Regions from separate parts of the Cobetia sp. 5-11-6-3 genome, predicted to be linked through region 1. Evidence: riboswitches for the same ligand, from Rfam matches in the RefSeq annotation. Region 1 holds a riboswitch; the other holds the start of a gene.

Evidence for each region. A riboswitch is a leader RNA that binds a small molecule or an ion and turns the genes downstream of it on or off. The one in region 1 is predicted to bind thiamine pyrophosphate.
Region 2: linked by a shared signal. The riboswitch ahead of HXS66_RS00855 (ABC transporter ATP-binding protein) and the one ahead of thiC (phosphomethylpyrimidine synthase ThiC) in region 1 are both predicted to bind thiamine pyrophosphate.

Annotation. Positions count from the first base shown of each region.
Region 1 is NZ_BLWJ01000003.1:230,033-245,194, reverse strand. Features, by position in the region: gene HXS66_RS06935 (diguanylate cyclase) at 1-1,714, shown strand, start outside; gene HXS66_RS06930 (dienelactone hydrolase family protein) at 1,780-2,646, shown strand; gene pncB (nicotinate phosphoribosyltransferase) at 2,754-3,938, opposite strand; gene HXS66_RS06920 (DUF4190 domain-containing protein) at 4,071-4,427, opposite strand; gene HXS66_RS06915 (GNAT family N-acetyltransferase) at 4,631-5,818, shown strand; gene HXS66_RS06910 (nuclease-related domain-containing protein) at 6,010-7,347, shown strand; gene HXS66_RS06905 (phasin family protein) at 7,630-7,998, shown strand; gene HXS66_RS06900 (peptidylprolyl isomerase) at 8,199-8,477, shown strand; gene thiC (phosphomethylpyrimidine synthase ThiC) at 8,608-10,617, opposite strand; TPP riboswitch at 10,744-10,884, opposite strand; gene tenA (thiaminase II) at 11,075-11,734, opposite strand; TPP riboswitch at 11,878-12,016, opposite strand; gene HXS66_RS06885 (TIGR04282 family arsenosugar biosynthesis glycosyltransferase) at 12,169-12,861, opposite strand; gene HXS66_RS06880 (TIGR04283 family arsenosugar biosynthesis glycosyltransferase) at 12,905-13,714, opposite strand; gene HXS66_RS06875 (sorbosone dehydrogenase family protein) at 13,857-15,161, opposite strand.
Region 2 is NZ_BLWJ01000001.1:217,773-232,934, forward strand. Features, by position in the region: gene HXS66_RS00790 (DUF4396 domain-containing protein) at 1-6, shown strand, start outside; gene HXS66_RS00795 (YebC/PmpR family DNA-binding transcriptional regulator) at 230-958, opposite strand; gene HXS66_RS00800 (TusE/DsrC/DsvC family sulfur relay protein) at 1,169-1,522, opposite strand; gene tusB (sulfurtransferase complex subunit TusB) at 1,606-1,896, opposite strand; gene tusC (sulfurtransferase complex subunit TusC) at 2,057-2,485, opposite strand; gene tusD (sulfurtransferase complex subunit TusD) at 2,496-2,885, opposite strand; gene HXS66_RS00820 (Bax inhibitor-1/YccA family protein) at 3,083-3,751, opposite strand; tRNA gene HXS66_RS00825 (tRNA-Ser) at 4,006-4,096, shown strand; tRNA gene HXS66_RS00830 (tRNA-Ser) at 4,294-4,384, shown strand; gene HXS66_RS00835 (DEAD/DEAH box helicase) at 4,559-5,770, shown strand; gene HXS66_RS00840 (GGDEF domain-containing protein) at 5,845-6,975, opposite strand; gene HXS66_RS00845 (potassium/proton antiporter) at 7,174-8,883, opposite strand; gene HXS66_RS00850 (hypothetical protein) at 9,005-9,964, opposite strand; TPP riboswitch at 10,090-10,203, shown strand; gene HXS66_RS00855 (ABC transporter ATP-binding protein) at 10,265-11,017, shown strand; gene HXS66_RS00860 (ABC transporter permease) at 11,014-11,781, shown strand; gene HXS66_RS00865 (ABC transporter substrate-binding protein) at 11,847-13,034, shown strand; gene HXS66_RS00870 (MFS transporter) at 13,150-14,400, opposite strand; gene HXS66_RS00875 (alpha/beta fold hydrolase) at 14,442-15,162, opposite strand, start outside.

The DNA.
Region 1 (15,162 bases):
CAGCGCGACTCATCACCGGTTGGAGCAGGCGGTCAATCAACGTCAGCGGTTGATGACTCAGCTCAATGACACCCCGGGGGTGCGCTATTGTGCGCGAGGCCCCTGGCCACTGGAGGAGCTGCAATCCATCTCCTCCGGCGTCGAGATGCTGGCGGGCCTGTCGCGGGACCTGCTGCTGGCCAGCCCGCGAATCTGGCAGTCACGCATCTGCGAGGATGACCTGGCGGAATGTCAGGCACGCTTTCAGGAGGCCGTCGACTCGCGCAGTGCCAGCGTCAGCCTGCGTTACTCCTTCCGCCATGTGGATGGCCGCCAATGCTATCTGCAGGATGACATGCACCTCTACTATGCGGCCGGAGGCGCCGTCAGAGAGGTGTTGGGGCAACTGAGTGACATCAGTGAAAGCGAGGCTCACCGACGCCAGCTGGAGTATCTGATACAGCAGATGCCGGGCATGGTGTTTCAATGCCGGCTCAGCCGGGAGGATGAGTTCACCTATACCTATCTATCGCCGGTCGCCCATCAACTGCTGGGAGAGGAAGTTGACGCGACACTTGAGGATGCCTCGCGCTTCCTGTCGCATCTCAATGACCAGGAGCGGCAAAGACTGCTTGAATCGGCACGCGCCAGTGCCGAAACCCAGTCGCCCTGGGAGCCGGATATCTACTATGAGCATCCAGATGGGGAAACCCGGCGGCTGGCCTGCGTGGCCTTGCCCCAACCGATGGACCCCATCGATGGCAGCGTGACATGGAATGGTTACTGTGACGACATCACGGCGCGCCATCACATCGAGCGGGCGCTGCGTCAGAGCGAGGAGCGCTATCGATTCATTCTCGATTCCGTCAGCGACATGGTCAGCATTGAAGGCAGTGACGGGATCTGTCAGTACATCAGTCCATCCGTCGAGAGGCTTTGCGGGTTTGGCGTGAATGACATCGAGGGCAGCGAGATCAAGCTGCTGATTCATCCGGATGACAGAGACCGCGTCGCCAGGAAGGTCCATCGTTCCGCCTGTCTTGGAGAGGTCTTTCGTGTCGACTTCCGAATTCTCCACAAGCAGGGCCATACGCTGTGGTTCGAATCCATCTCCACGCCCTCGATGGACCCCAAGACCGGCCGCTATCTCCGGATTCTGTCGGTCTCGCGCAATATCAATGAACGCAAGCTGATCGAACAGCGGCGCGAGCATGAAGCCATGACGGACGCGATGACCGGTGCCATGACCCGCAGCTGCTTCCTCTCCATGCTGGATACGTTGCTGGTATCCGCCTCGCGGGACCAGATTGCCCTGGTCCTGTTCGATGTGGATCACTTCAAGCGGGTCAATGACAGCTTCGGTCATGCCGCCGGGGACCAGTTGTTGAGTGGGTTGGGCGGCATCTGTCAGCAGCAATTGCGGCGCAATGACTATTTCGGGCGATTGGGGGGCGAGGAATTCGGCATCTTGCTGGCTGATGCTGGGGTCGCCACCGCTGTTGGCATGGCAGAGCGTCTGCGTCAGAAGATTGCCGGCATGACCTTCGCGTTCATGCAGCAGGAGCTGTTGTGTACCGTGAGTCTCGGCGTCGCCACGCCGCTGCCCGGGGAGAGCCGTGACGACTTCCTGCATCGTGCTGACATGGCGCTTTACAGTGCCAAGCGGAGTGGTCGTAACCGGGTGGTAGTGGCATCAAGCTCGGTGAGCGAGGACAATCGGGAGGAAGGGATGTGACCGCGACACGACAGTGGGCACGTTCCATCATTCTGTACTCTGTCAATCTGCACAAGGAGTGGGCGATGCGTATGTTACGTGGCTGGTGCGCCGGAAGTCTGTTGTTTGCACAATCGGTGCTGTCCGCGGGGCAGGCATTGGCGGCCGATGATGGCACCCTCGTCGACCGTCTCGAAGGGCCGCAGGTCGTCACCGAGGTCGTGACCTATCGTGCCAATGGTGAGGAGCATGTCGGGCTGATCGCGCGTGATGCCAAGGCCAAGGGACGTCGTCCCGGCATACTGCTGGTCCATGAGTGGTGGGGGCTCAACAGTTATGCTCGCAAGCGCGCGGAGCAGCTGGCGGGGCTCGGCTATGTCGTGATGGCGGTAGACATGTACGGTGAAGGCCGCACGGCGGAGCATCCCGAGGATGCCAAGGCCTTCTCGTCGGCGGTGATGAGTGACTGGCCGAAGGCCGAATCCAGCTTCAATTCGGCGCTGGCGGTGCTGCGTTCTCGCCCCGAGGTGGATGGTGACCGCCTTGCGGCCATCGGCTATTGCTTCGGGGGAGGTGTCGTGTTGAACATGGCGCTTTCCGGCGCTCCGCTCAAGGCTGTCGTCAGCTTCCACGGCAGCCCTGGAATCGCCGTCGAGAATCCCGAGCCCTTCGCCGGACGCGTCGTGATCCAGAATGGCGAGGCGGATTCTCTGGTATCGCAGCAAGGATTGGACACGCTGCTGTCTACCTTTGAATCCCTCGGTACGCGGACGACCCTGATCCAGTATCCGGGGGCGAAGCATGCGTTCACCAATCCGGAGTCGGATGCCAAGGCCGCCAGGTACGACCTCCCGCTCGGCTATGATGCGTCGGCGGATGCTGCCTCCTGGCAGGTCATGCTCAATCTGTTCAATGGCGTGTTCAAGTCACCGAAGACCCAGCCGCAGACATGAGCAGGTGGTCGTGACGCCGAATGCGTGACCTACATGAAGAAGCCCGTTCAGGCATCATCCTGAACGGGCTTCTTCATTGCTGGGTGACGGTGTCAGGGGCGAACGCGTCAGTCTGCCGTCTGATCCAGCTCCTTGAGCGAGAGCACCTGATGCGCGAGACGGATCATGTCCGGATCACCCGTATGCTTGCTGGACACATCCGACAGCTTGATCACCGGCACCCAATCCTGACCCTCGGGCCGGGCTTCCGTCATCTTGATGACCATGTTCATCGGCTGGGGGCCGACGTCATTAGTGAAGTTGGTGCCGATCCCGAACGACATGCCGATACGACCGGCACAGTAGCGCACGATACGGTCAACCTTGTCGGTATCCAGACCATCCGAGAAGATGATCGTCTTGGTCTTGGGATCAATGCCCAGCGACTCATAGTGGCGGATGGTCGCTTCGGCAAACTCGATGGGATCACCGCTGTCGTGCCGTACCCCATCAAACAGCTTGGCGAACTTCTTGTCGAAGCTTCTGAAGAAGGCACGACTGGTAAAGGTATCTGAAAGCGCGATCCCCAGATCACCCCGGTAGACCTTCACCCAGTTTTCCAGCGCCAGGATGTTGGCCATCTTGAACCCGAAGCGCGCTGCATGAAACATGAACCACTCGTGAGCATGCGTCCCGATGGGCTTGGTGCCATGACGCTGGGCCATGTGGACATTGCTGGTGCCGATGAAACAGCCACGGCCCTGTTCCTTGAGGGCGGCCACTACCTGATCATGGACCGCATAGGAATGGCGACGACGCGTCCCGAACTCGGCGACACGTACCCCCAAACGCTTGTAGTGCTCGATCTTGGTCAGCGTACTGTCACGCACGCTCTTGTCGCTGTCACGCTGATCGCCACCAAGGCGGTACCAGAGCTCACTGATCATCGCCATCAGCGGGACTTCCCACAGGATGGTGCGGTACCAGTAGCCCTCGATATGCACCTCAAGCTCCTCACCCGACTGGGTGATGGTGATTTCCGCGGGATCGAAGCGAAAGCCGGCAAGAAAGTCACGATAGGTGGGGTCGAGGAAGGGGCACTGTTGCTCCAGAAACTCCTTTTCCTCAGCACTCAGCGCCAGGCGTGCCATGTCATCCACGGCCGCGCGCAGTGCTTCGCCGAATCCCGGGGGGAAGGCATGCTGGCCCCGGTTGATGAAGGCGTAACGGGTGCGTGCGTAGGGAAACAGTTTCACCACCGCGTTCTGCATGGTGAACTTGTAGAAATCATTATCGAGAATCGAGTGCAGCATCGAGGCTCGCTCAGGTATGAGGCGGCTCACAGGAGCCGGAATCGCTGGCGGGAGCACACCAGGTGCTCAAGGCGGCAGGGTGTCCCGCTGGCATGAAAATCGGGGGGCAGGCTGAAGGAGGGTCGTCCTGCGTCAGCTGCTGAACGCCATGATACCGAACATGGTGAGCATCATGCCGCCGAACATCAGCAGACCCGCCAATGACAACGCGATGAGCAGGTAGCCCAGTATGAGGCCGGCCAGCGCCCAGCTATCGCCGGCATCACTGCGCTGGCGAATCTGTCGGCGGGCGAGATGACCGCAGACGATGCCACCCAATGCCGCAGGTGCCAGCAGACAGCCCAGCACGCTCAGGGCAAAGGAGGCCAGTGCCATGGCATTGGTCTCGGCGCGGGTTTCCTGCGCAGAGGGAGTGGTGGGACGCTCGGTAGCCGTCGCCGTATCGCGCGTGGGCTCAGGCTTGTCGGCGGGAGGCGATGTATCAGTCATGGCAGTCTCATTGTCTTGCATCATGGCGACACACTAGCATGTCCTGGGGCAGGCGGCATATCGGCCGGGCGGCAGGGTGGGCATCTTCAGAGGAGAGCAGGGTGAGCGAGCACCGGGAAGCAGGGCATCAGGAGAGTGATGCGTCGCGAAGGCAGATCGGGACTGAGGCCACTGACAGACGTGGCGCGAACTGGGATCTGGACGTGCTCTCGTCGATCAGCGCTGTCACGCCCGCAGAATGGGATGCGCTGGCGGGAAAAGAGTATCCCTTTCTGCAACATGCCTATCTTCGTGCACTGGAAGACAGCGGCGCGGCCTGCGCGTCTACGGGCTGGTACCCGGCGCACTTGCTGGTGCGTGACGAGTCAGGACGGCTTGTCGCCGGCTTGCTGCGCTATCTCAAGCTGCACTCGCGGGGCGAGTATGTCTTTGATCAGCAATGGGCCGAGGCGCTGGAGCAGGCCGGTGGGCGTTATTATCCCAAGCAGCTGTCGGCAGTTCCCTTCACGCCGAGCGCTGGTCCGCGGCTGGTCCTGGCCTCATCGGAGACGGGAGGCCCTTCCCGCCGAGCGCTGCTTGCCTGGTTGTGGCCCAGGCTTCAGGCCGGCGTGGCACCCGCCGTCGACGCAGGCGGGCCCTTGCGACGCTTTGAGCACAGTGGCTTTCATCTGTTGTTCGCGGATCTCGACGAGTGCCGCGACTGGCAAGCCGTCAGTCCGCAGCTGATGCTGCGTGGTGGCATGCAGTATCACTGGCAGTCGCGAGGTGAGCGAGACTTCGATGAGTGGCTGGGCAGTCTGCGCTCCAAGCGACGCAAGGAGATCCGCCGCGAGCGCCGCAAGGTGCTCGAGCAGGGCATCACCCTCGCGCGTCTCAGCGGTGAAGCCATCGGTGAGAGCGATCTCGAAGCATTCCATCGCTGTTACTGCATGACCTATCTGGAGCGCGGACAACGGCCCTACCTGACACTGGCGTTCTTTCAGCGCTTAAGGCGCAGCATGCCCGAGCAGCTGCTGCTGGTGCAGGCGCGTGATGAACATGGTGATCCTGTGGCGGCTGCGTTGTGCCTTGTCGGTGCCGATTGCCTCTATGGGCGCTGGTGGGGCAGTGAAGTGCAGGCGGACTGCCTGCATTTCGAGGTCTGCTATTACCAGGGGCTGGAGTTCTGCCTTGAGCGGGGACTGACGCGCTTTGATCCGGGCACACAGGGTGAGCACAAGATCAGCCGCGGCTTCTCGGCCTATGACACCTGGTCATTGCACTGGCTGGTACACCCCGGCCTGCAGTCAGCCGTGGCTGACGCGCTTGAGGAGGAAGCGCGCTGGTTGAGCGGGGCGCGACGCCAGGTGGAGGCGATGCTGCCCTATCATCAGCAGCCTGATCTATCCTGAAGGTCTGTCCTGAAGCGCTATTCTTAAGGTCTGTCCTGAAGCGCTATCCTGAAGATCTGCCCTGTACCCGTTTCTCCCCTGCTTGTTCCCCCTGGCTGGATGCCCTGACAGGTAGCAGGTAGCAGGTGGCAGAGATGGCACTGCGATGACTACACTGAAAACATCTTAATGTTCTAAATTTAGAGGCTCCCATGCTGCTCAAGGATTGTGACTCCAGGGAGTATGACGTTCTGGTACTAGAGGTGTTGGCGCAGAATGCCACCTTGAGCACCCAGGAGCGCCAGCAGGTTCTGAGGATGCTGCGAGGCGTTCGAGCGCATCAGGAGCGTCGTCGTTCGCTCGCCCGATTCCTGAACACCCTGTTCGAGTCGCGCGATGACTGGGTCGTGCTGCATGACCTGCGCCTGGAAGGGGATGATGGCGTGATCGAGCTGGATCACGTGCTGATCAATCGCCTCATGCAATTCTGGGTACTGGATGCGTCCTGCTTTGATCTCCCGCTGACGATCTCGCCATTTGGCGAGCTGAGCGCGCACCAGGGCCCCTCTGTCGAGCAAGGCGCTTCCGTCGGGCAGGGCTCATTGGAAGATGCCGGGGAGGTCGTTCAGAGCGGTGATGAGTTGCGGTTGACGCCATCACCGCTGCTGGCACTCAAGGAACAGCAGCAGTGCTTTCGCCGCTGGCTGGAGAGCTCAGGTCTCCTGCCTTCCAGACTCGGGATGGTGCTGCAGCCACAATTGACGCATCGGTTGGTCATTGCCGCCGAGGAACAGGTCAGCCGGCCTCCCGAAGATATTCTGGACAGTCGAGCGCTGGTGGACCTGCGCGGGTTGTCCGAAGAATGCCTCAATCTGGGGAGCGGGGCGGCCTCCGTCGCCCGCATGCGTGATTTCACCCACCGGATCGACCCGCGTCGTCTGAGGCGTCTCGGTCGTGCCATCCTGGCGCAGCATGGCCCATCACGGGTCGACTGGGCGTCGCGACTCGGCTTGTCAGAACATGCCACCGTGGCCATCCATCCCGATGAGCAGACGGCCTACGCCTGGGCGCCACCCCAGGACCCATCCGCTTCCCCCTCGGTGGCCCCCGTGCGTGATGACGCCATCCCTTCTTCAAGCGGGGATGACGCTCCTCAGGTCACGCCTCGTGAGGAGGGGCCAACACCTTCCGAGACTCGCCGGGCCACTCCTCCAAAGGCCATCTCATCCTCTTTCCAGACACTGATGTCCGGCATGACGCAGACCATGCCCTCGTCCACGTGCCACGGCTTGCAGGCTCAGGACTGGCAGCCTTCAGTTTCTGACGTGAGGCTGCAGGGCGTGTCTTCCGCTGGCGCGAAAGCCTCTGACGTGTCGCACGGCCATCGTGGCATGGGGTCTGGCCATGATGAGATGCAATACCTGCAGCCACGTTGTGATGAGTGTCGTCGCTGGTTGTCCAAGGCCAGTGTGGCGTTATGTCGTAGCGAGGGTCAGCGCGAATTGCTGGGCGACAGGATGTTGTGCCAGCGATGTCGTGCGAGCGACTGAAATCTTCATGACATTCAGGGGCTTGGCGTCTCTGGACAAGAGGGGAGTCAGCCCGGCAGCAGACTCGCAGGGCAAGGTGGTTGATCAATATTGCGTTCCTGATGTTGCAGTGCAGCAAGAGGTGGCTTATGCTGCACTGCAGCGAGGATGGAACCTGTCGAGAATGCTGGCTTGCAGTGAGATCTCGACCTCATGGCTCACAAGCTTGGTTCAGTCCTGGTAGCCAACGGAGCAAAGCTCCGCTTCATTTTCCGTGTGATGCCAAACCCTGGAGGGTGCCCCATGTTCAACACCAATCTTGAGAAGACCACTCAGCAGTTCGACGACATGTTCTTCGCTCCGCTGCGTGCTTTCAGCGCCCTGAGCCTCGATTACAGCGAGAAGCTGGTCAGCGCCCAGATGGATCTGACCAAGTCCTACGTTGACACCTCCATGGCGCAGGCGCGTTCCATGCTCGAGATCAAGGACAGCGAAGGCCTGAAGAACTTCGTCAAGGAACAGCAGGAGACGGTCAAGTCTCTGGGCGAGAAGCTTCAGAACGACACCCAGAAGGTGGTCGAGCTGAACCAGGAATACGCCAAGAAAGGTCAGGAACTGGCAGAGAACAATGCCAAGTCCGCCTCCGAGGCCATGCAGAAAGTCGCCAAGTAAGCGACTGCTGCCGACGCTCTCAGGCGAGCGTCCTCAACGCCCATCCGGTCTTCCGGGTGGGCGTTCGCGCGTCTGAGGCATCGCTGGGGAGGTGGGGAGGCGCGCGACGCTAGCGGCGAGCGTCGCCTTGGGCCACAATGTGCTGCCACGCCGCCGGTGATTGCCGGCGGCATTTATTCGATCAGTGACAGGTGATAGACATGGCACAGGCCACAGCGCGTCATATTCTCGTTTCCAGCGAAGAACAGTGTGCAGCTCTCAAGACCGAAATCGAGAACGGCCGCGATTTCGCTGATGCCGCTCGCGAGCACTCCTCCTGCCCGTCCGGTCGCAGTGGCGGTGACCTGGGCGCCTTCGGCCCGGGCATGATGGTCAAGGAATTCGACGAAGTCGTGTTCAGCGCACCGATCAACACCGTGCAGGGCCCGGTGAAGACCCAGTTCGGTTATCACCTGCTGGAAGTCACCAGCCGCACGTGATCTCTGGATCACGCTCATGACACGTCATGAGCGGTTGGCAGCAGGCCATTGAAAACGCCCCGACCAGTGATGGTCGGGGCGTTTTTCGTGCGGCTCAGCACGTCAGCCTTTCGTGCGCCAGTCTCTCTACCTATACCTCCTGATAGAGCTGGCTGCCTTCGCGCTTGAACTTGTCAGCCTGCTCCTGCATGCCGGCCATCACGCTGTCGGCGTCACCGGTCAGGCCGTGTTCGTTGGCGTAGTCGCGGACTTCCTGGGTGATCTTCATCGAGCAGAACTTCGGCCCGCACATGGAGCAGAAGTGGGCGACCTTGGCCGAATCCTTGGGCAGCGTCTCGTCGTGGAAGCTGCGCGCGGTGTCCGGGTCAAGGCCCAGATTGAACTGGTCTTCCCAGCGGAACTCGAAGCGTGCCTTGGAGAGTGCATTGTCACGACGTTGCGCGCCCGGATGCCCCTTGGCCAGGTCCGCGGCATGCGCGGCGATCTTGTAGGTGATGATGCCAGTCTTGACGTCGTCCTTGTTGGGCAGGCCCAGGTGCTCCTTGGGGGTCACGTAGCAGAGCATGGCGCAGCCGAACCAGCCGATCATCGCGGCACCGATACCGGAGGTGATGTGGTCGTAGCCCGGGGCGATGTCGGTGGTCAGCGGGCCGAGGGTGTAGAAGGGCGCCTCGTCGCACTCGCTGAGCTGCTTGTCCATGTTCTCCTTGATCAGGTGCATCGGCACGTGACCCGGACCTTCGATCATGACCTGGACATCGTGCTGCCAGGCGATCTTCGTCAGCTCGCCGAGCGTCTCGAGCTCGCCGAACTGGGCGGCGTCATTGGCATCGGCCACCGAGCCCGGGCGCAGGCCATCGCCCAGTGACAGGCTGATGTCGTAGGCCTTGCAGATCTCGCAGATGTCCTCGAAGTGGCGATAGAGGAAGCTTTCCTCGTGATGCGCCAGACACCACTTGGCCATGATGGAGCCACCGCGCGAGACGATGCCGGTCACGCGGCTGGCGGTCAGCGGCACATAGCGCAGCAGGACGCCGGCGTGGATGGTGAAGTAGTCGACGCCTTGCTCGGCCTGCTCGATCAGCGTGTCGCGGAAGATCTCCCAGTCGAGATTCTCGGCCACGCCATCGACCTTCTCCAGCGCCTGATAGATCGGCACCGTGCCGATGGGCACGGGAGAGTTGCGCAGAATCCATTCACGGGTCTCGTGGATGTTGGCGCCGGTCGAGAGATCCATCACGGTGTCGGAGCCCCAGCGGATCGCCCAGGTCATCTTGTCGACCTCTTCCTCGATGGAGGAGGTGACCGCCGAGTTGCCCAGGTTGCCGTTGACCTTCACCAGGAAGTTGCGGCCGATGATCATCGGCTCGCTTTCCGGGTGATTGATGTTGGCGGGAATGATGGCGCGGCCACGCGCGACTTCCTCACGCACGAATTCGGCGGTGATCTCGTCGGGCAGGTTGGCGCCGAAGCTGTGACCCGGGTGCTGGTGGCCCAGAATGCTCTCGACGGAGTCGCTGCCCTGATATTCCTCACGCAGCGCGATACGACGCTGATTCTCACGAATCGCGATGTACTCCATCTCCGGCGTGATGATGCCCTGGCGCGCATAGTGCAGCTGGGTGACATTCTTGCCCGGCAGGGCACGACGCGGGCGGTGGTCCAGCTCGAAACGCAGGGACGACAGGCGCAGGTCGGCCTGGCGCACGCGACCATATTCGCTGCTCAGCTGATTGAGCTGTTCGGTATCGCCGCGTTCCTCGATCCACTTCTCGCGCAGCGGTGCCAGCCCGCGACGAATGTCGATCTCGACCGCCGGGTCGGTGTAGGGGCCGGAGGTATCGTAGACGACGATCGGCGGATTCTCTTCCAGACCGCTGGAGGTCTGGGTCGGCGAGCAGCCGATCTCGCGCATGGGCACGCGGATGTCCGGGCGAGAGCCTTCGATATAGATCTTGCGCGAGCCGCTCAGCGGCGCGATGGCGGCGGCGTCGACGCGGGCTTCACTGGCGAGATGGCGACTGCCATCCTTGCGACCGGCACGTGCGCGCGCCTTCGGCGCAGCCTCAGGCTGGGGGGCGAGCGACGGTTCTGCGGCGTTGGTGGCTTGCGGATCTTGAGTCGTGGGGGTAGTGCTCATGCAGGTCTCCTCAAAGGGCGACGTCACGGCAGACGTCATCATGGGAAGACCGTGCGCAGGGAGAGGATGGCCATCGCCGACTCCTTGCCAACAGGTGGCCCGGGAGCGAGGCGGCCGCGGGCAGCGGCTGACCATCAGCTTGATTCCTACGCCGGTCCTAACCGGTTCAGGTTCCACGGGACCCCTTGCTGGCAGCCTCGCCCATTTGGCGGCGAGGTGATGCATGCAGGATCTCAGCCGGTTCCACCGGCACCCCGTCAAGCGTGCTCAGAATTCAATGCGGGCATGACCTGTGCTGAGCGTTGTGCTGGCCCAGGTCATCGTGCTCGCATTCAGGCTCTGATGGCCTGTGGTGTGTCTGGATGATTGGCGAGAGGACCACGTTTCCAGGCCGATGAAAATCGGTGTGTCTTCCGTTCGCGCAGGCGCGGCCTGTCAGGCGACGGCCTGCCACGGATCAGTCGCGATCAAGGCCCATCTGCCAGAAGTCGATCTCGAGACGTGTCGCATCGCGGAAGACATCGACCAGTTCGCCCAGCCGGCGCTCCGAGACCTCCGAGAGCCGAGCGTCCAGCCATTCACGTTCGGCGTCCACCGCTTCCTTGAACTCATCGCTGGAGTACATCGCGATCCAGTCCGCGTACGGATTGTCCTCGATCTCGGTGGTGTCCTGATCCAGCAGCCACTCGGCGATCTCGCCGTAGCCGATCAGGCAAGGCGCGAGCGCCACGTGAAGATCGAGAAGATCGCCGCGCTGGCCGCAATCCAGTACGTAACGGGTATAGGCCAGGGTGGCGCGGGATTCCGGCAGCTCACTCAGGTCATCCTCGCTGATGCCCCACTCGCTGCAGTAGCCGATATGCAGGTCGAGCTCGGTATTGAGAATGGTGTCGAGACTGGCCGTGGCCTGACGCAGCTCCGCGAGGGTGCGGCTCTTGTAGGCGGCAAGCGCCCAGGCGCGCGCGAAGTGGATCAGGAACAGGTAGTCCTGCTGCAGGTAATGGCGGAAGGACTCCTCTGGCAGACGACCTTCCCCGAGCTGGCGAACGAAGTCATGCTCGAGATAGTCGCGCCATTCCTCGGCGCAGGCACTGGTCAGGTCTGAAAAGCTGGGCATCGACGCATCCCTCGGTGAGCGTGCTGCCAATCCGTGATGGAGTGGCAAAGGTCTGGCTCGAGCGTGGTCAGGTCCGGCAATCTGCAGGGAAAAAGCGGGGGGAGGTGCGGCGTTCACCTGGAAGAGGTGAAGATGATGTGCGGCAACACTTCGCGCTTGATCCCTACGCCGGTACTAACCGGATCAGGTTCGGCGGGATCGTCATTCACGCACCTCGATGCAAGGCCTCGAACAGTGCGAATGACATCTCAGCCGGTCTTACCGGCACCCCGTCAAGCTGTGACTCAGACGTCACGATATCTCGAGTGTAACAGTCCTGCGGTGCAGGAAAAGCCTCTGCCGCCCTAAAACCCATGCGACTTTGGGAGGCCTTCTGCGATGCTGAAAGGGCTTCCTGCGATGCGGGAAGCGTGTCATGCGCTGCAGGAAAGATGTCATGCAGGCTGACAGGAGGAGAGGTTCGCCATCAGGGCTGGGAAGTGTCGCCTCAGGCGCACCAGATCGTGAGGCTCATCGACATCCCAGCTGACAGGCAGGCAACCGACGCTTCTGCCTGCCTGAGCCAGCAGTGCAAGAGTCTCCCGGCTCACGTCGGCATGGCTCCAGTGATCCAGCTGGAAGGCCGCCGGGCAGGCTGCTTTCAGGCCAATCAATCCGTATCCCCCGTCTTCGCTGGGCTGCAGCACCGCCTCATGGTCATGCAGGCACCGCGCCGCCTCGCGCAGACGTTGACTGTCCAATGCGGGCAGGTCAGAGCCCATCAGCAGCACGGGGCCTGCGGGCAGGTGGCGCAGCATGGCCTGATGCATGCGCTCCCCAAGCCCACCCTGTGGCTGTGCCTCGAGCGTGATTCGCTTGCCATATGCCGCCATGCTCTCTGCACGCCACTGATCCTCAAGGTCCGTCAGCAGGGCTGCCAGCTCAGGTTGCTGCCGAGCGTGCTCGGGGGAGGGAGTCAGCATCACGACCACCTTGCCGAGGCGTGAGGCGCAGGCCTGCTGAACGATTCTGCGCAGCATGCGCGAGTAGAGGCGTGCCGCCCCCTCGGGACCGAGGGCAGGGATCAGCCGCGTCTTGCATTGTCCGGCCAGTGGCAGGCGGCCGAAGATGATGAGCGTCGGGCGCATGTCATACGCGGCCGTGTCGGTTTCCCTGTCAGCAAGCGAGGCTTCAGGCATGAGGCAAGCCACGTTGTTCGCAGGCCTGAGCGGCGGCACCATATCCATAGAGGCGCGCCAGACGGACAGGAGATACGCCACCCCAGGCTGCCAGGCGCAGCCCCCACATCTTGAGGATGGTGCGACAGACGCCATGGGTTTCCCAGCGTCTTCCACTGGTGGTGACTCTGGCGGAGAGGTTCAGCGGCGAGGTCAGTCGCTTGAGCCTGACGCTCAGCTGGATGTCCTCCATCAGGGGCACGACGGGAAAGCCCTCGATGGCCTCGAAGGTGGAGCGTCGTACGAACTGGGTCTGATCACCCGTGCTGATGCTGGTCAGGCGCGAGCGCAGATTCATCAGCATGGCGATCACGGGCAGCAGCGGAGAATCTCCTTCGATGTCGACATCGAAGCGACCCCAGTCGCACTCGCGATGCTCGGCGAGGGTCTCTGACAGTACCGAGAGGACATGTGCCGGCAGGCGCGTGTCGGCATGCAGGAACAGCAGCCATTGACCACGAGCCTGAGAGGCACCGGCGTTCATCTGCGTTGCCCGGCCCGGATCACTGCTCAGGCAGCGATCGCACAGCGGCGTTGCCAGCTCGCGGGTAGTATCCGTGGAGCCGCCATCGACCACGATGACCTCGCAATCCCCGCTCGCGCGCAGTGGACTCAAGGCGATCAAGGCCGAGACGATACCGGATGCCTCGTTGTGGACTGGCATGATGATGCTCAGCCACGGGGTGCGTGTCAGGGCGCTGCCCGAACGGACAGCCCTGGGGGCAGGTCTGGCAACTGGCGAGAAGATGGAGGGCTTTGTCATGGCGCAGGCTCCGGCGATGGCGTCGTCCTGAGAGCATACGCATGTGATCACCCCATGGATGCAGAGCGTCGAGACGCTCGCTCAACGCTTGGGCGAAGAATCAACGCGTGAGCCGCCGTGTCGAGTCAGAGGCGGCTGGAGGTCACTGAGAGAAGGTGATCCGATAGAGTCCTGAGGCTCCGGTATCGCTGGTCAGGTAGAGGCTGCCATCCTTGCCGAATGCTACATCCAGTGGGCGTATCCAGCGCTCGCCGCTGGCGGCATCCTGCAGGCCGGTCAGTACCGGCACTAAGCGTGCTTCAGTGTCTGGCGTCGCCAGCTTGAGGCCCAGCAGGCGAGGCTCACGACGACTGGCGGGGTCTCCCCACGCCTTGCCGGAGGGCGCCGTGCCCCAGCTGCCGTGGACTGCCACCACGACATCCATGTCAGCAGCCAATGGATGCCCAGGCGGCACCACCGCGATACCCATCGGCGCACTGCGAGCGGGGATCTCGGCCAGTGGCGGTGCAATCTCGTCACGTTCGCGCGGTGAATCGCTCGTGATGCAATCATCTGCCTGCCAGCGGCCATCGATCCACTGATACCAGGGCATGCCATGGAAGCTGCCTTCGCGGGCAGCGACCACCAGCTCGCGAGGATGCTCGTAGCCCCAGTGGTCCGGTCCGTTGTTGGTGGCCAGCAGGCGCGTCTCTCCTGTCGCCAGTGCCTGCCAGACCAGGCCGACGGGGTTGCGCAGACCACTCGCCCACGCCCGCCACTCGGGAGGCTCGCCACTTTCCTCAAGGCGCATCACTCCCCCACGGCGCTGTTGCTGTGGGTAGCGAGGCGAGGTGCCCGCCAGGTACTGATCGGAGCAGTTGCCCTGGATCCCCAGCGCCAGATACAGGCCATTGTCAGGGCCCAGGCTCAGCGTACGCGAGTTGTGGCCACCGCCGCCGGGAATCGCGATCACGCGCTGGAAGTCGCTCGGGGCAAGGGAGATCCCGGGATGGTAGTCCGCGACCAGCAGGGCGCCCGTGGTCGCGACATACAGGCGCGCATCGCGGACGACGGCAGAGTGGGGATAGCCTTCCAGCTCGACCAGCACTTCCATGCGCTTGAGGCTGCCATCATCGGCCAGCTGGCCTCGATAGAGCTTGCCGGCCCGCGAGCCGATCAACACCTCATCGTGAGCGGTGAGGTGCAGCATGCGAGGTGCCTGAAGCGATGCCAGCCGAGTCATGCCGGCCCCTGGTGGCAGCCTCAGGGAGGGGGCGTCCTCGGGAACCGAGCTTGCCGCCTGCAATGCCAGAGCCGGGGCATGAGCAGAGGTCTCGCCATCGAGGGTGTCGCTGCTGCTTGCCTCGCTCCAGGCAAGAGACGACGCGCAGAGACAGCCGATGAGTGCCGTCCCCATCAGCAGTCTGATGCTTGCGCATCCACGGATTTCCTGTTGGCGCTTGCTCATG
Region 2 (15,162 bases), on a different contig from region 1:
TGCTGAGCCAGTCGCCGTGATGGTGGCTTGGTCTGCACTGCCCTCACGCTTTCCTCGTGCTGCTCTTGCGACGATCTCGCCTCGCTTTCTTGAACGTACCGCTTCCTTGAACGTACCGCCTTCTTGAAAGAGCAGACAGGAAAAGGCCCCGCCGGGGAAACCGGCGGGGCCTTGCGGGCTATCGTCTCAATGGCTCATGCCACGGGACCTGCCTTGATGCACAGCTCGATCAGACGAACTCGCCATTGTGATGGACCTGCTGCACGTCTTCGCAATCGTCCAGCATCTCGAGCATCTTGTTGAGCAGCTCGGCGTCGTCACCGCTGACCTCGGTGTGGATCTGCGGGATGAAGCTGATCTCGTCGACTTCGAAATCAAGGTCTTCCCCGAAGAGATCGGTCAGTGCGCCCTTGGCCTTGAAGTGCTCGGTGGTCGGCGTCAACACGGTGATGATGCCGTCATCCAGCTCGATGTCGCTGACATCGACGTCAGCTTCCATCAGTGCCTCGAGCACCTTCTCCTCGTCGTCTTCCGCGCCCTTGAAGGACAGGATGGCGCGGTGATCGAACATGTGCGAGACCGAACCCTGGGCGCCCAGCTTGCCCTTGCCCTTGTTGAAGCAGGTACGCACTTCACCGAAGGTACGGTTGTTGTTGTCGGTCAGGCAATCGACGATGACCATGACATTGCCCGGACCGAAACCTTCATAGCGGGCCAGCGCGAAATCTTCACCGCCGGCGCCCTTGGCCTTGTCGATGGCCTTGTCGATGACGTGAGTCGGCACCTGATCCTTCTTGGCCTTCTCGATCAGACGACGCAGGCTCAGGTTACCGTTGGGGTCGACACCACCGCTCTTGGCCGAGACGTAGATCTCGCGTCCGTAGCGTGAATATACGCGCGCCTTGTTGAGTGAAGTACGCGCCATTGACTCTTTACGGTTCTGGAATGCTCTTCCCATGCAAGTCGACTCTTGTCCGCCTGAATTCAAATGCCCTTGCGATCGTGTCGCGGGACCTGATGCACCGCCGCCACCTGGCCGCGATGCATTGCTGCAGGGAATAGTAACGCAGACCGCGCTCTGCGTCGCCATCGCGCCGCCCTGCTCGGCGCGGACTTGAGGGTTGTGTGCATGTGCCCAGCGCGATTGTCGGCGCGGCAAGGCACTGCCTCACAGGCAGTTGGTCGGCTTGGGCAGTCCTGCCAGGCGCGCGCCCACCTTGGGAGGACTGTCTGGAAACAGGCGCATCAGATGCAGCGAGCGCCCCTTTTCCGGCCCGAAGCGCTGGGTCATCGCCTTGGTCAGCGGCCGCATGGCCGGGGAAAGCGAGAAACGCTGATAGAAATCCCGCAATACCTCGATGACCTCCCAGTGTTCGGGGGTCAACTCACGGCCTTCTTCCGCCGCCAGCCGCTCGGCCAGCGCAGGGCTCCAGTCCTCGAGATCCACCAGATACCCCTCGGCATCCAGACCGATCTCACGTCCGTCGAGAGAAAGCGTACGTACCGTTTCACTGCTGGCCATTGCTCATCCTGATGTTTCGTTCCACTCAAGAAATGACATGCGACATGCCTGTCCGGCTGGTGTGACACCTCGCGCCGCGCCGCTCAGAACCAGGAGATCGTCTTGTCCGCGGCCTCGGTCAGCGCGACGAAGCCATCCACGTCCACCACGATCACGCTCGCGCTACAACGGCCCGACAGGCCACGTGACTCGAGATCCTCACGCAAGGCGAACAGACGCCCTTCCAGGCCGACGAAATAGTGCTCCGCGCCAGCCAATGCGCCGTTGACACCATCCTCGATCAGCAGCAGCTGGTCCTCGGGCCCCATGGCATTGAGCGCATCATCCAGAATGCGACTGGAAAATGGCGAGCGATTGAGAAGATGAAGATTCATGCAATTATCCAGTCAAGGGAGGCAGGAGTGCGCGGGACAGAGACGCGCCTGCGAAAGGCGTGAGCCGCACGCCCGCCAGTGCGATCTTGCGCCCGAAGCGCGAGCGCGAGGGTGATGATGGCGGAGCATACCAGCCGCACGCCCGGGCGTCAGGCAGGCCTCAGAAGCTCAAAACCCGCGAGAAGGCGCCGGTCAGCACCACGATATCGTCGTGCTCCATCAGGGTCACCGGCAACAAGGCGATATCCTCGACGCTCAGGCCCCGTGCGCGCAGGGCGGCGGCATCCACATAACAGCGCTGGACATCGTACATGTCCAGCGCTGCCAGGAGATTGTCACTGCCCTTCTGCCCCAGCGCGCCCGGTTGCTGGCCTTCCAGCAGGGCCAATACGCCATCCCCACTGAACAGCAACCCGACCTCGCGCCCGAAGGCCGCCGCGACCATCGCCGCCTCCAGCCCCTCGCGCAGCCAGCTGCTGCCATGCGGCGCGTGACGCAACAGGATCAACAGATCGCCCGGCGCGAGGTCATCGCTCACCTGCCCAAGGTCGGCAGCGTGCGTCGCTGTCTGTGACATCGCATCACTCATGGTGCTCTCCTCAGGCGAAGGTGATCAGGTGGTCATTCTCGAGCGTGGCTTCCACCAGCTGCCCGAGTCCGGTCAACTCGAAGGGCGCCTCGAGGGTCGCCCCCTGCTTGCCGTGTCGCGCGGCTTCACGCTCATCGAGCATGCCACGCCTGAGCCCTGCTGCCACGCACACCTGCAGACGGGTCTCGCCCTGCTCCGCCAGCGCGATCCAGCGGTCCCGCAGATGTGGCTCATCCTGAGGAGGTGCCATCATCGTCGCCGCGTTGTAGACGCCGTCGTGATAGAAGAACACCGTGCTCAGACGATGCCCGCGGGCCAGCAACGCCTCGGCGAAGCGCAGGGCCGAATGACTGGCCTGCTGACTGTAGGGACCGCCGTAGACGGCCAGAGCGTAACGCATGTGAACCTCGAGTCGGCTGCGCATTGAGGGCGACATTCTAGCGCGAGTGGTGGCATCTGTCAGAGCCCCGCATCGCCACCACCGCCGCCGCGACGTACCGCCGTTCCCTGTCACCGCGCCGTGTCCATGCCCCACAACGCAACGACCCCGCCGAGGCGGGGTCGTTGATGCAAGGCTTGCGGGGTAGCGTCTGACGATCAATCGTCGGATGCAAAGCCCAGCAGCGCCAGCAGGCTGACGAACATGTTGTAGATGGAGACGTACAGGCTGACCGTCGCCAGCAGATAGTTGGTCTGCCCGCCATGGATGATCTGGCTGGTCTCGAACAGGATCGCCGCGGAGGCGAACAGCACGAAGCCGGCCGATACTGCCAGCGCCAGACCACTGATGTTGAAGATCATCGCCGCCAGCATCGCCAGAATCAGCACGATGGCACCCGCGAACAGGAAGTTGCCAAGGAACGAGAAGTCCTTGCGCGTCACCAGTGCGACCGCGGACAGACCGGCGAAGGTGATGCCTGTCATGCCGAGTGCCGTCATCACCAGCTGAGCGCCGTTGGGCATGCTCAGGTAGGCATTGAGCACCGGGCCGAGCGTGAAGCCCATGAAGCCGGTGAAGGCGAAGGTCGCGAAGATGCCGGCGGTGGAATTCGCGGTCTTGTGGACCAGGAACATCAGACCGTAGGCACCGATCAGCAGCACGAAGATGTTCATGCGGCCCACGCCCATGCTCATCGCCACGCCAGCGGTGAGCGCAGAGAACAGCAGCGTCATCGCCAGCATCATGTAAGTGTTGCGCAGTACCCGGTGGGTACTGAGTGAGCGGCTCGCGGTATCCTGCGAGACCTGCCAGGAGCTGTTAGCCATGGTGTCTATCCTCAGGTTGCTACGATGGATGCATCGAATTGACCCCAGCATGCCCGTCGGGGTTTCCCTAATCAAGAGACAGGACGATGAAAAGCCCGTTTCATGCAACTATCCAGCGCGCAAAAGGCAACCTCATCCTCGCTCTCCCCGCACAGTGTGGCACTCGCTACCTTTCAAGCATCTGAACGGAAAGGAAATTTACCCCAAGTCCTTGACGCGGCCAGAGAAATCCGTAGTATTTCATCCCGTGAGTCGGAGGGATGGCAGAGCGGTTGAATGCACCGGTCTTGAAAACCGGCGTAGGTTAATAGCCTACCCAGGGTTCGAATCCCTGTCCCTCCACCACCTTGATTCCAAAAGCCCCGTCTACTTCAGGTAGGCGGGGCTTTTTCGTGCTCGCCCTGTCGCCTGACAGCCGGCAGCGCTCATGAGGCGTTTGATGATCACCGCAAGTGATTGTCCGCGATGGCTTTTCCGAAGATTTTTCTTCGCCCACCTCTTGCTATTCTCATCAGTTTCGGTAGTATTTCGCTCCGTGAGTCGGAGGGATGGCAGAGCGGTTGAATGCACCGGTCTTGAAAACCGGCGTAGGTTAATAGCCTACCCAGGGTTCGAATCCCTGTCCCTCCACCACCTTGAATTCCGAAAGCCCCGTCTACTTCAGGTAGACGGGGCTTTTTCATTGCACACCTGCCTGCAGTGGCCATTCCTCATGGCATCCTCCCGGGGAGGTACAATGGATCACTCAACGCCTTGCGACACCCCGTGGTCGTACAATCCCTCCTCCCCTTGAAAAATCGAGACACCATGCCATTTTCCGCCCTTGGATTGAGCGACCCCATCGTCAAGGCCGTTACCGAGCAGGGTTATCAGACCCCGACCCCGATTCAGGCGCAGGCGATTCCCGTCGTGCTGGCCGGCGACAACCTGATTGCCGCCGCGCAGACAGGCACCGGCAAGACGGCAAGCTTCGTGCTGCCCCTGCTGCAACAACTGATGGACGCCCCCGAGGTTCGCGCCAAGCGAGTGCATGCCGTCATCCTGACGCCGACGCGTGAGCTGGCCATCCAGGTGGAAGACAACATCCGCCAATATGCCGCACATCTCACGCTCAGCTCCATGGCGATGTATGGCGGCGTGGACATCGCCCCGCAGCAACAGCGTCTGATCGAAGGCGTGGACATTCTGGTCGCGACGCCAGGGCGTCTTCTCGACATGTTGACCCGACGCGCGATCCATCTCGACGAGACACGCACCCTCGTCATCGATGAAGCTGACCGCATGCTCGACATGGGCTTCATCGCCGACATCAACAAGATCGTCGAGAAACTGCCCAGCCAACGTCAGAATCTGCTGTTCTCCGCCACCCTGTCGACCCAGGTACGCATGCTGGCCAGAACCGCGGTGACGGACGCCGTGGAGATTTCCATCGCGCCGGAAAACACCAGCGCTCCCGAGATCACCCAGAGCCTGATCACGGTCGACAAGGAATTCAAATCCGCGCTGCTCAGCCACCTGATCCAGAGTGGCGAGTGGCAGCAGGCGCTGATCTTCATCGAGACCAAGCGCGGTGCGGCCAAGCTGGTCAGCCAGCTGGAGAAGCGCGGCATAGCCGCCGAATCCTTCCACAGCGGACGCAGCCAGGCGGTCCGCGAGCAGCTGCTGGCAGACTTCAAGGCAGGCAAGGTGCCATTTCTGGTGGCGACGGGCGTCGCGGCGCGCGGCATCGACATCGATGACCTGCAGCGGGTGGTCAACTATGACCTGCCGGATGAGGCAGAGAACTATGTGCACCGTATCGGACGCACCGGACGCGCCGGGGCAAGCGGTGAAGCCATCTCACTGGTATCGCGTGATGATTTCCACAACCTGTGCGCCATCGAGCAGCATCTGGGCAACTTCATCGAGCGTGTGGTGATCGAAGGGTTCGAGCCCGGACTCGCCGTGCCCGCCTCGACGATGGACCCGCTGCCACGCAAGCCGGCCCGCGCTCGCCGCCGACCTGCCGGCAAGCGCTGAGCCATTCGCGCACCGTACGCGACACCGCGACAGTGGAACCTCCTCCACTGTCGCTCTCACTGCTGATCACCGCCTCACGACCTGCTGCCGTGAGATTCGCTGCTGCGCGATACAGGCCCCAGCTGGTTGTCGCTGACGAAACGATTGCAGCCTTCGCGCTTGGCGCGGAACAGGTTGACGTCCGCCTTGGCGATCAGGCTTTCCAGATCCTTGTCCCCGGACTGGCGTTGGGCGACGCCGATCGAGAGACTGACATCGAGACTGTTGATGCCGTCATTGATGACGAAGGGCAATGCCGAGGCCCCCTTGCACAGACGCTCCGCCACCTGGTCGGCGCGCTCACCATGCAGCCGCGGACTCAGCAGCACGAACTCCTCCCCGCCATAGCGACCGATCAGATCCTCTCCGCGCAGGATACTGCGCATGCGCTTCACCAGCTCCTTGAGCACCTGGTCGCCCGCCGCGCGTCCCCAGGTCTCGTTGATCAGCCCCAGATGGTCGACATCCACCATCATCACGCTGATGGGCTGTGTCCCCATCAACATCTCACGCCCCTTGTCGATCAGTTCCGCGCGACTCAGCGCCCCGGTCAACTCATCGAACCGCTCGCGTGACTCGAAACGCTGGCGCAAGCGATCCGCCGACCACCCCATCTGTACCAGCACGAGGGTGAAGAACACGGTCAGAACGCAGAGATTGATCAGTCGGAACGCGAATGCCCACCCGGGCGGCAGCGGATTGGCCACCCCCTGGAACATCAGCACGACATAGGCCAGCAGCGGCATGCTCAGGCAGATGAGACACAGCAGCAGGCGTCGCGTGAAGGGCATGCGAATGCAGTAGATGTACAGCAGCGCACCGAAATAGAAATAATCGAAACCGGGGGCTGGACCGAAATAGCCCAGGGACAGACTTATCTGGGCACAGGTACCCAATGCCAGCAGGTTGGCGGCCAGTACCTCTCGGCGCGCGCGATGCAGCTGCAGACAGACAAGGTCCACCACCAGCATGCCCAGATCCAGCGCCAGAATGCCCATCTCTCCCAGCCAGAGCATCAGACCGGCATACAGCAGGTGACTCGCTATCGCGAGCACATACACCACATTGAAGGTGGCGTGGAAGGTCTTCTCGTCCTCGGTGAGGCCTGGTGGGAAATCCTCGAATCGCAACAGCCAGCGCGCAAGGTGTGGATGTGGACTGCCCATGAGACTATCTCCTTGGCTGCTGACCACCATTCGTGGCCAGCCAGACCAGGCGGGTAAAGGCCTGACGAGCCAAGGGTACGTCATCCCTCAGTCGAAAGGAGATCAGCACATTACACGCAATGCATAAACCCGCCACCAAGCGCCGAGCCAGCCTGGCGTCACGACAGGCAGAACCGGGTCACGACGCAAAGAACCGCGTCAATGCAGGCGCAGCCCCACCTTGGTGATGCGATTGCCCTCGACCTCATTCACCACCCAGTGAATGCCATGCCAGTCGACATCATCCCCGACCACCGGCACCCCGCCGACTCTGCGGGTGATGAACTCGGCAATGGTCAGGTGCTGCTCGCCCTGAGAGAGCGTCAGTCCGTAGACATCGGCGATATCCTGCATGTTGGCATCCCCTTCCAGGGTGAAGGTGCCGAAGAAGGCGCGCTGTTCATGCTGCAGACTCTCGCCATTGAACATGCGATTGAGGCTTGGCACATCGCAGGAGCGCCCGACGACGCACAGCACGTCCTTCTGATGCAGACAGGTGCTGCCCTTGGGATGGATCAGCACCTTGTTGCGGAACAGCGCCCCGACCTTGGCCCCGGAGGGGAAGCGCAGCATGCGCAATGCCACGCCTTCCAGCGCCGTGTTGTCGACCCGGTAGACCAGCATCTCGTAATCGTTGACGGGCATGATGCCCAGCAGATTGCGGCGGCTGGGCTGTGCACCCGGCGGCACCACCACCCTGAGCTTGCGCGCCATGGGAGCCAGCGACGAGCCCTGCACCAGCAGCGAGATGATCACCACGAAGAAGGCGACATTGAAGTAGACACCGGCATTCTCGACCCCGGTGATCACCGGGAAGATCGCCAGCACGATCGGCACCGCCCCCCTCAACCCGACCCAGCTGATGAACCACAGCTCTCGCCAGCGGAAGCGGAAGAAAGGCTTGAGACACAGGATCACGGCCAGGGGGCGCACGAACAGGATCAGCGCCACGCTCAGAATGGCGGCCGGCAGCGCGAACTGCAGCATCGTGGAGGGTGAGACCAGCAGACCCAGCATCAGGAACAGCACGATCTGGGACAGGTGGGCCAGTCCATCATGCACCGGCAGGATGTGTTCGAGGTGGCGCCCCGGATGATTGCCGATCATCAGGCCACACAGATAGATGGCCAGGAAGCCACTGCCACCGAGCTCATTGGTCGTCGCGAACAGGCTCAGGCCCAGCGCCAGCGCCAGCAGGGAATAGAGGCCGGGCGCCAGATCCAGATAGCGCATCAGACGGGCGATCAACCAGCCACCGGCGATCCCCATGCCCGCGCCGACCCCGAACTGCAGCGCGAAGCTCATGAGTCCGGCGGCGACCCCCGACAGCTGTCCGGTCAGTATCTCGGCCAGAGTGATGGTGAGGAAGATGGCCATCGGGTCGTTGGTACCGGACTCGATCTCCAGCGTCGCCCCGACCCGCTCATTGAGGTGCACCCCCTGCCCGCCCAGTAGCGAGAAGACCGCCGCGGCGTCGGTAGAGCCGACGATGGCCCCGACCAGCAGGCCTTCGATCAGGGTGAGGTCAAACAGCCACATGGCCAGCAGCCCCACCAGCCCGCTGGTCATGAAGACCCCGACGGTCGCCAGCACCAATGCCGGCTTGAGACCCGCGCGGAAGGTCGAGAGACGGGTGCGCAGACCGCCATCGAGCAGAATGAGTGCCAACGCCAGATTGCCGATCAGGTACGCGGTAGAGGCATCATCGAACTGGATGCCGAGCACGCCATCCTCCCCCGCCAGCATGCCGAGTCCCAGGAACAGCAACAGCAGGGGCATGCCGAGACGAGCCGAGACCCGACTTGCCAGCACGCTCAAGGCGATGAGCATGCCCGCCAGCAAGAAGTAATAGTTCAGATTCTCTACCACGTGTGCTCCCCCGCCATTCCCGGCACCAAGTCTCGAATCACGTCTGCGACGGCCCAGAGACAGTATTCCATGTCAGCGACGAGGCTGCAGAGAAATTTCTCAAATATTCATGGACTTGCGATCAACATGTCAGGCTTCTCGGCGACACCCAGGCCGGGGCTGCCGCCAGCTCGGCGTAGCGGGTCGGACCGAAGGCTTCCATCGCCCACAACAGGGCTCGGCACAGCTCACGCTGACCGCCGATATCGACCATGCGCCCATGACGCGAATAACCGGCGAGGAAGGCCTCACGCTGACTCGGCGTCTCCAGCAACAACTCGATCAGTGCCCAGTCGAACTCGATCGGGGCCCACACCAGTGCCTCCCAGTCGCTCCATACCCAGCCGGTGGCGGCGCACAGATATTGGTCCGCGCGCAGGTCCGGCAGACTCCAGACGGCGCGAGCGGGATGCGAGAAGGTGCGTGATGGCAGGTCCCCCAGCTCGTGGGACAGGGGATGGCGCGCGAGAAAACGCGTCACGCGGGCATTCCAATGCAGCAACGGCATGGGCTGGGCAAGGGGCTGACCAAAGCCGGACACGGTGTCCTGATGCAGCCGCCCGACCTGATCTCCCAGCAACTCACAGAAGGTGTCACTGAGATCACTGGGCTGACCGCTGGACCACGGCAGATGCCAGACGGGCGCGCCATCGAGACGCCCCAGATAGGTCAGCGGCAGCGGAGGGATGGGCAAACGCGCCGGCAACGCGCCCGCCAGCCGTGTCAGGGCCTCAGGTTGCGCCCAGCGATCGGCGCCGAAGACACCGCGCATCGCTCGCCAGAAGGGGTCGTGATCCGGGCCGGTCCGCGCCAGCTTGATCAGGCCGGGGGTGCCGCCACGCTGTCGCCACAACCAGTTGGCACTATCCGGCCAGGCAAGTGCCAGCGGCTCCAGCGCATGCCCCAGATAGGTGGAAAGACGGCGAGTCAGCGCATCCTCCGGCCAGCCATTGGGCACGGATGTCGCGTCTGGCATCACGGGTCGCCGCGGTGGCACGGGATAACCGCTGGAGCAGGTCGAGAGATCCGGGGTATCAGGCATGTTGATCTCCTTGAGGCTGCGATACCTCGATAGCATACCCAACACCGGGCCATGCAGCATAGCCACACGACAGCCACCCCGACGATGGCAGGGATGCAACCGGCGGGCAGGTGACGGTACACTGTCGGCCTGGATGGGGGTGCCCGAAAGTGGGCTGAGAGCCGATGCGTCACGTCGCATGGCAACCCCTGGAACCTGATCCGGTTGATACCGGCGGAGGGAATTCCGGTCACCTGCCCAAGCGTCAGGCGCCCTGCGTGCTTCCTCCCCTCGGCATGCCGCCTGACCACGGATGACACTGTGTCGCTGGGACTCTCCCTCAACAACGCTCGCATCGATTACGCCAGCCATACGCTGTTTCGTGATCTGTCGGCGCGTCTGGATGCCGGAAGCTGGACGGCCTTGCTGGGCCGCTCAGGCTGCGGCAAGAGCTCACTGCTGCGCCTGCTGGCCGGCCTCGAGATGCCCGACCATCACACGCTGGAACTCACCACCGATGATGGCAAGCCACTGGCGGGTCGCGTCGCCTGGATGGCGCAGCAGGACCTGCTGCTGCCCTGGCGCCGGGTGCTGGACAACCTGTGTCTGGGAGATGATCTCCATCGTCGCCCTCGCGATACCGAGCGGGCCCGCGAACTGCTGGCAGCGGTGGGTCTGGAGGGGCGCGAGCAGGCCTGGCCAGACGCCCTCTCCGGCGGGCAACGCCAACGCGTCGCATTGGCGCGAACGCTCTACCAACAGGCTCCGGTGGTGATGATGGATGAGCCCTTCTCCGCAGTGGACGCCATCACGCGACTCGAACTGCATGATCTCGCCAGCCGGCTGCTGGACGGACGCACCGTGCTGATGGTCACGCATGACCCGCTCGAGGCGCTGCGCCTGGCCGACCAACTGCTGGTACTGCGCCCGGGCCACGACAGCCAGCAGGGGGCAGTGCTCGACCGCTTGCCGGGGCTCTCGCCGCCTCGCCCGGTGCCGCTGGACCTGCCCGCCTTGCAGCAGGCCCAGTCCGAATTGATCACACGCCTGCGCGACGGCGAGGAGACGCCATGAAACGCCTGCATGCTCTGCGTCATCTCGCCATCAGCGCCGCCGTCCTGCTGGGACTCTGGCAACTGGTGATCATCACCACGGCCGTACCGCCCTACATCCTGCCAGCGCCACTGGCAGTCGCGGAGGTGCTGGTCCGTCAGGCCCCGATGCTGGCACACCACGCCGGCATCACCTTCGCCGAGATTCTTGGCGGGCTGGTACTGGGGGTCCTTCTCGGACTGAGCACCGCGCTGGCACTGGCGTTCATCCCTCGTCTGCGGCGCACCCTGCTGCCATTGCTGCTGATCAGCCAGGTGATTCCGCTGTTCGCCATCGCTCCACTGCTGGTGCTGTGGCTGGGCTATGACATGCTCTCCAAGGTCGTGATGGCCACGCTGATCATCTATTTCCCCGTGGCCTCCACCGGCTACGACGGCCTGCGCCAGACCCCTCAGGGCTGGCTGGATCTCGCCCACACCCTGGGTGCCAGCCCGTGGCGACTGCTGCTGCATGTCCAACTGCCCGCCGCGCTGCCGGCATTGGCCTCCGGCGTGCGCATGGCAGCGACAGCCGCCCCCATCGGGGCCGTCATCGGTGAGTGGGCCGGCGCAAGCCAGGGCCTCGGCTATCTGATGCTCAATGCCAATGCCCGGATGGAAATCGACCTGATGTTCGCCGCTCTGCTGGTGCTGGTCGCCTTTTCGCTGCTGCTGTATTTCACGCTGGATGCCCTGCTGCGTCGCCTGATGCCCTGGCATCGGGATCGCCTGACCCGTTTGAACTGAGCGCTTCCGGCTGCCAGGCGATGCCCTGACGGCCTCACATTCTCGACACCACAAGGAATACCGCCATGCCATTCTCGCCATCGGCGATCCGCCGTTCCGGCAAGCTGTCCTGCCTCTTCGCGACGCTGCTGACAACCCTCAGCCTGAGCACCTTCGCCCTGTCAGCCGAGACTGGCGCCAGCGCCGAGCCCCAGGCCCCGACCGCCAGTGACAGTGCAGCGGCAGCGGTCACCAAGACCGGGCAGGACGGTGCCACCCTCGAGCCAGACGCTTCTGCCAAGCAGGCTGCCGAGACCGAGCAACAGACCCGCCCCGCCGCTGGCGATGTGCAGGACCCGCAAGCGGCCGCCACCGATGCCAAGCCCCTCACGCACCTCAAGGTCATGCTCGACTGGTACACCAATCCTGGCCACGGGCCGCTGGTGCTGGCTCAGGAACTGGGCCTGTTCAAGCAACATGGTCTGGACGTCGAGCTGATCGCCCCGGCAGACCCCAGCGTCCCCCCCAAGCTTGCCGCAGCGGAGCGCGTCGACATCGCCATCAGCTATCAGCCCCAGCTGCACCTGCAGGTGGATCAAGGGCTGCCGCTGGTGCGCATCGGCACGCTGGTGGCCACCCCGCTCAACGTGGTGGTCGTGCGCGCGGACAGTGACATCCAGTCGATGGCCGACCTCAAGGGCAAGCGTGTCGGCTATTCCGTCGGTGGCGTGGAGGAAGTCCTGCTGTCCACCATGCTCCAGAACAGCGGCCTGACACTGGATGACATCACCCTGACCAACGTCAACTTCTCGCTGACGCCGTCACTGCTGACCCGCAAGGTCGACGCCGTCACCGGGGCATTCCGCAACTTCGAACTCGCCCAGATGGCACAGGAAGGCGTCAAGGGCCGCGCCTTCTACATCGAGGAAGAAGGCGTGCCGACGTATGACGAACTGATCTTCGTCGCCAACAGCGACAGCTATTCTCGCAAGCACGAGCAGTACGCCGCCTTCCTGTCCGCCGTCGGTGAAGCCACCGCCTGGATGATCAACCACCCTGACAAGGGCTGGAAGCTGTTCCGCGAGTCCGACCCGGCACTCGATACCGCGCTCAACAAGAAAGCCTGGTATGCCACCTTGCCGCGCTTCGCCCTGCGTCCGGCCGCACTGGATGCCGGCCGCTACCGTGACTTCGAGAACTTCCTGTACGAGCGCGGCATGATCAAGCAGCGCCAGTCACTCGACCACCTGGCCATCGACGTCAACGCGCCCTGAATAGACGGCCGATGACAGACACGACGACGCCCTGCCGGTTTCCCGACAGGGCGTCGTTTGCTTTCCGCCAGATGACGCGAGGATGTCCCCGCCCTTGCCTCCCGAGACCTTCCTGTCAGCGCCTGCCATCCACCGGACTGCCGGCAGACGCCCGCCTGGCCAGACGCCGCGCCAGCCACGCCATCAGCACAGGCTGGATCACCAGCGCGACCACCAGCACCGCCACGAGCAGTGGCATGCCCTCAAGGGCGCCACCCGGCGAGCTGACCAGCAGCGCCGCCCCGAGATAACTGCCCGCGGCAGAACTCAGGTGCTGAACGGCGCTCTGGGTGCTGGTGAAGGCGGCCCGCTCGTGCTCGGCAGGAATGAAGCTGTTGAGCGTGTTCTGTGCCACCCGCCGCGCCGAGGAGAACAGCATGTAGGCACCGAACCCCACCCACACCAGCGACGGCCCGGGCGAATGAAGCAGGAAGGCCCAGCCCACCAGCGCCGTCAGCAGACAGGTGATGGTGCCGGGCCAGACACTGCCGAAGCGATCACACAGCCGCCCGGTCAGCTGCATGCCCACCAGCGACAGTCCGCCTCCGATCATGTAGAGCCCGCCGAGATCCTCGCGAGGCAGATCGAGATTGAACAGCAGATAGCTGGAGAGATTGGGAATCACCAGGAAGTTGCTGAACATCGCGGTGGCGATCAGCGCCAGCCCGAGCCGGTGATTCGGCTGCGCGAGAATGGTGGCGATGGAGGTACCGGCGCGACTGCGAGGATTGTCCAGATGCCCCCGGATCGGCGGCAGCACCCAGGCCAGCAACCCGCAGACCAGCAACGCCAGCAGCGCGACGGCCCGGAATGGCGCCTGCCAGCCAAAGCCTTCGGACAACCACAGCGCGAAGGGCAGCCCCAGCACCGAGGCCACCGAGAAGGCCCCCATCACCATCCCCATGGCGCGCCCACGCCGGATTCCCGGCACGACATCGATCACGATGGCCAGTGCCGTGGCCGCCGCCGGCCCACCGAACAGCCCGCCCAGCATGCGCGCGGCCAGCAGCGTCTCGAATCCGGTGGCGAAGCTCGCGATCAGATGACACAGCGCGGCACCGAACAGAAAGCCCAGCACGGCCCAGCGACGATCGAAACGATCCGCATGCCGCGTCCACAGCAAGGTACCCACCGCCGCTGCCAGCGGGTAGCTGCCGACGATGTAGCCTAGGTGGTCCAGCGGAATGTCCAGCGACTGCGCGAAATCCGGCCCCAATGCCATCACCATGGTGAAGCCCATGATGACGGCGAACTGCAGCAGCGTGACCAGCGCGATCACCAGACGCTCGTGGCGCGTCACCGGTATCGTGCCGTCTTCGTCAGGCACGCGAGGCGCCGCCAACGGCGCAGGCGTATGACGTGAGCCGCTCAAGCGCGTGCGACGCGTTCAAGAAACGTCTCGACGGCCTGCTGGAACTCGCTCGCTCGCTCGGCATGCAGCCAGTGGCCGGCATCCAGCGAGGCATCTTCCAGGCGCGGGAAGCGCTCACGCATTGCCTGGAGCCCGTCGGCCTGCACGTAATTGGAACGTTCGCCCCACAGCAGTAGGGCCGGCAGTTCCACCTCGTCGTGTGCCTGAGGCGCCTCGACGATCTGGGGGTAACCCGCCGCGATGTGATCGAGCCCGACTCGCCAGCCCATGCTGCCGTCCTCATCGCGCACCAGGTTGGTGGCGAGGAACTGACGGATAGCCGGCGTTTCCACATGGCGTGCCATCACGTTGTCAGCGTCCTTTCGCGAGGCAGGACGCGCCTCACGCACGGCCTCGAAGGCAGCAAATATCTCATCGTGCCCGTGTCCGTAAGCGATGGGCGCGATATCGGCCACCACGAGACTGCGCAGTCGTTCAGGTGCCTGCAGTGCGACCTGCATGGCCACCTTGCCCCCCATGGAGTGCCCCATGAGATCACAGGTGGGGATATCGAGCTGATCGAGCAGAGCGATCACGTCAGCGGCCTGCTCCGGGTAGCTCATGCCCGCCACATGCGGGCTGCGACCATGATTGCGCAGATCCACCGCGATGACGCGACGCGACTGCGACCAGAACTTGATATGCGAGCGCCAGTTGTCCGCGCTCCCGAACAGACCA